Regions from separate parts of the Actinocorallia libanotica genome, predicted to be linked through region 3. Evidence: riboswitches for the same ligand, from Rfam matches in the RefSeq annotation. Region 3 holds a riboswitch; each other region holds the start of a gene.
What was found. Region 3 has a riboswitch for S-adenosylmethionine ahead of ABD140_RS21540 (PPOX class F420-dependent oxidoreductase). Riboswitches for the same ligand answer to the same signal wherever they lie in the genome.
Positions count from the first base shown of each region.

Region 1 (2,195 bases), on a different contig from region 3:
AGGCCGCCGCCGCCGGGATCCGCACGGTGCTGGTGACCTGCACCAACGGCGAGCAGGGCGACGCCCCGGGCGGGGTGAAGCCGGGAGAGCCGGGCCACGACCCCGCGGAGGTCCGCGCCCTGCGGCTCGGGGAGCTGGAGAAGTCCGCGGAGCTGCTCGGCATCGAGCATGTGGAACTGCTGGGCTACGCCGATTCCGGAATGGAGGGCTGGGAGGCGAACAAGGCCGCGGACTCCTTCGCCAACGTCGATTTCGACACGGCCGTGGGCAGGCTCGCGGAACTGATGGAGAAGTACCGGCCGCAGGTGGTCGTCACCTATGACGAGAACGGCGGCTACGGGCACCCCGACCACATCCAGGCGCACCGGATCGCGGTCGCGGCCACCGAGAGGACCGGTATCCCGGACAAGCTCTACTACACGGCCGTCCCCCAGTCGGGTTTCCAGGCGATGTTCGACTACCTCGAGTCCAGCGGCCTGGCCGAGGAGATGGGCATGACGGAGCCGCTGGACTTCGGCGTCTCCGACGAGGTCATCACCACGACGGTCGACGTCGCGGAGTACGCGGACACCAAGGTCAAGGCGCTGCAGGCGCACGCCAGCCAGACCGACAGCATCTTCCTGCTGATGCTTCCCGAGGAGGCGAAGCCGCTGGTCTTCGGCGCGGAGTCGTTCATCCGGGTCCGCGGAGAAGGCCCGGAAAAAGAGGACGATCTGTTCACCGGTCTCCGCTGAGACTTGCTATATTCGCCCCCAGGTCATGAGTGCCAGCGTCAAGCCCCGGCTTGCTGGCCGCCAACCCTCCTTCCGCGGCGGGGTGGTCCGGGTGACGACCCGGCCGGGCGCGAAGGGTGTCCGGCAAGCGCGGATCCCACCTGACACGGTCCGGGGTCCCCGGAACCCTGGAGGCTGGGTCATGTCCGTTCTCACCTGCATTCCGAAGGTCGTCGGCGCTGACAGCCCGGTGCCCGTGCCGACGGGTCTCCTGCCGTACGCGAACTTCGACTACGCCGCTTCGGCGCCGTGTCTGGAGAGCGTGCAGGAGGCCGTCACACGGGCGCTTCCGTACTACAGCAGCGTGCACCGGGGCGCCGGATACGCCTCGCAGGTCACGACACGGGCCTACGAGGAGGCGCGGGAGAGCGTCCGCGCGTTCCTCGGCGGACCGCAGGCCGTCGTCTTCACCCGCAACACCACCGACTCGTTCAACCTGCTGGCGCGGGCGCTTCCCGCTCCGACGTCCGTGGTGGTGTTCGAGTCCGAGCACCACGCCACGCAGCTGCCGTGGCGTGGTGCCGTGCGGCTGCCCGTCCCGGCGAGTCCGATCGAGGCGCTGCGGGCGGCCGACGCGGCGTTGAAGGCCTGCCCGCAGGGGCCGCGCCTGCTCGTCGTCACGGCGGCTTCGAACGTGACGGGTGAGTTGTGGCCCGTCCACGAGCTCGCCGACGTGGCGCACCGCAACGGCGCGCGGATCGCCGTGGACGCCGCCCAGCTCGCCCCGCACCGTCCGCTGGACGCGAGCGACCTCGACTACGTCGCCCTGTCGGGCCACAAGCTGTACGCCCCGTTCGGCGCGGGCGTCCTCGCCGGCCGTGCGGACTGGCTGCGGGCCGCGGACCCGTACCTGAAGGGCGGCGGGGCGAGCCGGAAGGTCGGCTCGGGAGGCCGCGTCGAATGGGCCTCGGACGCCGAGCAGCGCCACGAGGCGGGGACGCCGAACGTGCTCGGAGCGATCGCCCTGGCCGCCGCCTGCACGGCGCTCACCGGCTGGGATGACCTGGTCGCCGAGGAGGAGCGGCTGCTCGGCAGGCTTCGCGCCGGCCTCGCGGAGCTTCCGGAGGTGCGCGAACTGTCGTTGTGGGGGGCCGACCACCCGCGTGTCGGCATCGTCTCCTTCACCGTGGCCGGGCATCCTGCGCGTTCCGTGGCGGAGTACCTCTCGAACGAGCACGGCATCGGCGTCCGTGACGGGAAATTCTGCGCGCATCCGCTCGTCCGCCACCTCGTCGGAGGCACCGGAAGGGCGGAGGGCTGCACCGACCCGGACGCCACCGCGGTGCGGGCGAGCATCGGCCTCGGCACCACGGACGAACACGTCGACCGGCTCATCGCGGCATTGCGAGCGCTCACAGAACAGACCTGAAGTCGACCTTGCCCGCGCCCGTCCGCCGTACCACTATGAGACGGCATGAGCAG
Region 1 covers NZ_BAAAHH010000002.1:276,651-278,845, reverse strand. The annotation lists gene ABD140_RS04350 (PIG-L family deacetylase) at 1-734, shown strand, start outside; SAM riboswitch class IV at 756-870, shown strand; gene ABD140_RS04345 (aminotransferase class V-fold PLP-dependent enzyme) at 916-2,142, shown strand.
Region 1: it holds a riboswitch for S-adenosylmethionine, as region 3 does, so the genes downstream of both, ABD140_RS04345 (aminotransferase class V-fold PLP-dependent enzyme) here and ABD140_RS21540 (PPOX class F420-dependent oxidoreductase) in region 3, are expected to answer to the same signal.

Region 2 (2,195 bases), on a different contig from region 3:
GGCGACGTCGTCGCGGTCCGCGCGCTCGCGCAGTTCCAGGCCGTCCACGCCCAGGGAGTGCACGCCGACGCGGGTGACGCGCCCCTGGTGGCGGACGGTGCGGGCGAACCTGTCGACCTTGGCGCCCAGGACCGCCTCGCAGCAGTCCAGGAAGGACTCGGCCCACCGGTCGCACAGGAAGCCGGCGTGGTCGGCGCCGAGGATGCCCTCCAGCACGGCGGCGGCGATGTCGTCGGGCAGCAGGCGGAAGTACTCCGGCGGCGCCCACGGGGTGTGCGAGAAGTGGGCGATGCGCAGGTCGGGGCGGCGCTCGCGCAGCATCCGGGGGACCAGGGCCAGGTGGTAGTCCTGGACGGCGACCTTGGCGCCGCGCTCGGCGTCCTGGGCCAGGGCGTCGGCGAACGCCGAGTCGTACGCCTCGTACGACTGCCAGTCGCGCCGGAACGTGCTGTCGAAGTGCGGCTCGTTCGGGGTGTCGTAGAGCAGGTGGTGGACGAACCAGAGGGTGGAGTTGGCCACCGAGTTGTAGGCGCGCTGGAACGTCGTCTCGGGGATGTCCAGCATCCGGACGGCGCCCGTCTCGTGCCCGGCCCGGTCGAGCCGGCCGGACGGGTCCTGGCGGGCGGCGAGCCGGTCGGCCTCCGACAGCGCGGCGCACACCCAGACCAGGTCGGTCCCGGCGGCCACCGAGGCGAGCCCGGAGACCAGGCCCCCGCCGCCGCGGCGCATGGCCAGCGCGCCCTCTTCGGACAGGGAGAAGGACACCGGACCGCGGTTGCTGGCGACGAGTACCTGCATGGCCCGAGTCTCGCACGCCGGATCCCGGCCGCCGAGGGGAGGACCGTTCCCACCGGCCGGAGAGTGATCAAGCTAACAGCAGGGCACGTCCAAGGAGTGAGACCCCCTGTGCTCTTAAACGGACACCTGCGATAAAGTCGGCACACAACTTCATACAGCCCGTGAGTCTTCTTCACGGGCGCTCATCCAGAGGGGTGGAGGGACCGGCCCTGCGAAGCCCCGGCAACCCTCCCGGCTCGCCTTCGCGCCCATGCGAGGCTTCGGCCGGGACGAGGTGCCAACTCCGGCCTGTGACCAAAGTGGCGCAGGAAAGATGAGGGAGAGGCCTCGCACCCATGCCCGACCTGGGTAACGCCACCGCGCTGATCTGCCGCGAGTGCGGAAACACCGTCGAACTCGGCCCCTACTACGCCTGCTCGGAGTGTTTCGGGCCGCTGGAGGTCTCCTACGACCTCAGCGGCGTGACGCGCGAGTCCATCGAGGCGGGGCCGCGCAACATCTGGCGCTACAAGGACCTGCTGCCGGTTCCCTCGAACGTCGCGGAGATCCCCAACACCGAGCCCGGCTTCACCCGGCTGGTGAAGGCCGACCAGCTCGCCTCCGCGCTGGGGCTGCAGTCCCTGTGGGTCAAGGACGACAGCGGCAACCCCACCCACTCCTTCAAGGACCGCGTGGTCGGCGTCGCCCTGGCCGCCGCCCGCGAGCTGGGCTTCAAGGTGCTGGCCTGCCCCTCCACCGGCAACCTCGCCAACGCCGTCGCCGCCGCCGCGGCCCGCGCCGGCATCCGCAGCGCCGTGTTCGTGCCCTCCGACCTGGAGCAGCAGAAGATCATCACGACCGCCGTGTACGACGGCACGTTCGTGACGGTCGACGGCAACTACGACGACGTCAACCGGCTCGCCTCGGAGCTCGCGGGCGAGCAGGAGGACTGGGCGTTCGTGAACGTGAACGTCCGCCCGTACTACGCCGAGGGCTCCAAGACCCTGGGCTACGAGATCGCCGAGCAGCTCGGCTGGCGGCTGCCCGACCAGATCGTCGTCCCGATCGCGTCCGGCTCCCAGCTGACCAAGATCGACAAGGCGTTCCAGGAGCTGATCAAGCTCGGACTGGTCGAGGACAAGCCCTACAAGGTGTTCGGCGCCCAGGCCGAGGGGTGCAGCCCCGTCTCGGCCGCCTTCAAGGCGGGCCACGACGTGGTGCGGCCGGTCAAGCCCGACACCATCGCCAAGTCGCTGGCGATCGGCAACCCCGCCGACGGCCCCTACGTGCTGGACGCGGTGCGCCGGACGGGCGGCGCGGTCGAGGACGTCACCGACGCCGAGGTCGTCGAGGGCATCCGGCTGCTCGCCCGCACCGAGGGGATCTTCGCCGAGACCGCGGGCGGCGTGACCGTCGGC
Region 2 covers NZ_BAAAHH010000048.1:9,886-12,080, reverse strand. The annotation lists gene ABD140_RS35130 (alpha,alpha-trehalose-phosphate synthase (UDP-forming)) at 1-798, opposite strand, end outside; SAM riboswitch class I at 978-1,118, shown strand; gene thrC (threonine synthase) at 1,134-2,195, shown strand, end outside.
Region 2: it holds a riboswitch for S-adenosylmethionine, as region 3 does, so the genes downstream of both, thrC (threonine synthase) here and ABD140_RS21540 (PPOX class F420-dependent oxidoreductase) in region 3, are expected to answer to the same signal.

Region 3 (2,195 bases):
TCAGGACTCCCCGGTCAAGGTGGACGCCCACCGGTTCTTCACCTTCTATCCCGACGCCACCACCCTGCGCCAGGCCCGCCGGTCCACCGCCAAACCGCCGTGCTGACGCATCCTGCACCGCGTCACCTTCATCAGCCGGGTGCTGCCGCCCGTCCCGCCCCCGGAGCGTGATCGGTGTCGTCGGCCAGTTCGAAGGAACGGTGACGGTGCCACGCGCCATCCTCGAAGACGACCAGGTCGACGGACGTGATGGCGGCTGAGAACGGCAGGCGGCTTGAAAGGTCCTTGTCGACCTGTTCGAAGATGTGCTCGGGTTGGCGGATCGCCACGGTCAGGTGCGGGGGCGTGTCCGGGTACTTACCGCCATAGGGCGGGCGGTCGGGCCAGCGCGTGACGACGTCCTGAGTCATACGGCTGAACGGATCGGCGGGCTCCGGCAGCAGGCACAACAGCGAGGGCCGGCGTGCGGTGCGGCGGAACTCGGCGGTGAAACCCCGGTGACCGGCGAACACGCGCGCCAGTTCACTCACCACCGCGGTGTCGATCCGCTCGGCGTCGAGGAAGGGGAAGAGCACGGTGACGTGGGCGTGGGCGCCGGTGGAAGCCGAGCGGTCGTATCGGCTCCGCCAGCGTTCCACGACGGGTTCGGCCTCGGGGACGGCCACGACCAATGCGGTCGTCCCTGCCTGATAAGGGGTTGGCTCATCTGCCATGCCGGTGGACTCTACGCCGGATCCGAGGTCGTGTACGAGAACGAACACGGTGTCGGCAGCCGCTTCGCCCCGATCCCGGCGATGGCGACGTGTTCTTCTCCTCTTCTTCTCCTCGCGTTCGGTGAGGACCTGGAAGAGGAGCTCGGCGCTGTGCCGCAGCTCTTCATCGCCGGTCCGTCCTCGTTCGCTTCCCATCTGCTGGTCTTCGACGGCATCCCTCACCGGGAGACGTCGCGGGCGTTGTAGCCGATCAGGTGGGAGGCCTGGCGGAGTGCGGCGGGAGTGAGGTCTTCGGCTCTCCACGGCTCGATGTTCCACGCGATGATCCGATGCGGGCGTATGCGCAGGGTCTCCTTGGAGAAGGCGTCCAGGAGCGGCGGATCGAGGACGAGGATCTCGACCGTGCCGCGCAGTTCGATGCCGCGTCCGGTCTGCCCGATCGGGTTGGGGGTCGGGGCCTGGTCGTCGACGACGAGGGAGACGCGCGGATCGGCCTTGATGTTGCGGAACTTCTGGCCGGTGGTGAGATCCGGCCCGCCGATGTCGATGGTCGCGGTCTGGGCGTTCAGCCAGAAGGCCACCGGTTGGACGTGAGGAGCGCCATCGGGTCCGATCGTGGCGAGGCGTCCCAGCGGATGCTCGGTCAAGTAGGCGATCTCGGCTTCGGTGAAGATCATGTCAGGAGAATGCTTCTTCAACCGCACTTGAAGTCAAGACGGGAGGACGCGTGGTGGCTTCGCGTCGGGCACTGCCTTGGATGCGGGCCGAAGATGAGCCAGGCGATCCACAGGATGAGCCTTACCGGCTCGGCCGCGAACCTCATCGTCGAGCGATTTGCGGGGGCGGCGTTCCTGGCGTCGGCACCTTGTCCGCTCCGGGCAGGTTGCCGGACCGCCATAGGGCCAGGTCCCTCGGATCCTCTGGATGATCAACGAAGGTCGGCACGGGGTTCAGCGGCAGTGGGCGGCGGCGCTGTCGCCGTGCTGGTCCCGGGAGGAGCGGAGGCGGGCGGCGATGCCGTCGGTCAGCAGGTCGAGGGAGAACTCGAACAGCGTGTCGGGTGAGTCGGCCTCCATCTCGCCGAGTCTGGCGAGGTGGGGCAGGTTCTCCTGGTCGTGGAGCCAGGGGGGCGGTGTGTCGTTGAGGTCTGCGGGGTTCAGGTACGCCGGTGGCCGGTCGTGGAAGGAGTCCTGGAGTTCGACGAATCCGGCGACCAGGCGGAAGGTCTCCATGCAGGCTCGGTAGGCGTCCTGCAGGTCGAGCCCGATCTGGAGGAAGAGACCGAGGAGGGCGTCGACGTTGCGCAGCATGACGGGATGGCGGGCGCCGGTGATGTTCTCGCGGAGCGCCAGGGTGGTCATGCCGGGGTGGCGCCGGTAGTGGGCGCGCAGGTCCCGGCAGAACGCCCGCAGGTCTTCGTGCCACTGTGCGGAGTCCAGCGCGGCCGGCGTCCATCGGGACTCGAAGATCTCGGCGGCCACG
Region 3 covers NZ_BAAAHH010000018.1:56,123-58,317, forward strand. The annotation lists gene ABD140_RS21535 (2'-5' RNA ligase family protein) at 132-935, opposite strand; gene ABD140_RS21540 (PPOX class F420-dependent oxidoreductase) at 932-1,390, opposite strand; SAM riboswitch class I at 1,530-1,644, opposite strand; gene ABD140_RS21545 (TetR/AcrR family transcriptional regulator) at 1,664-2,195, opposite strand, start outside.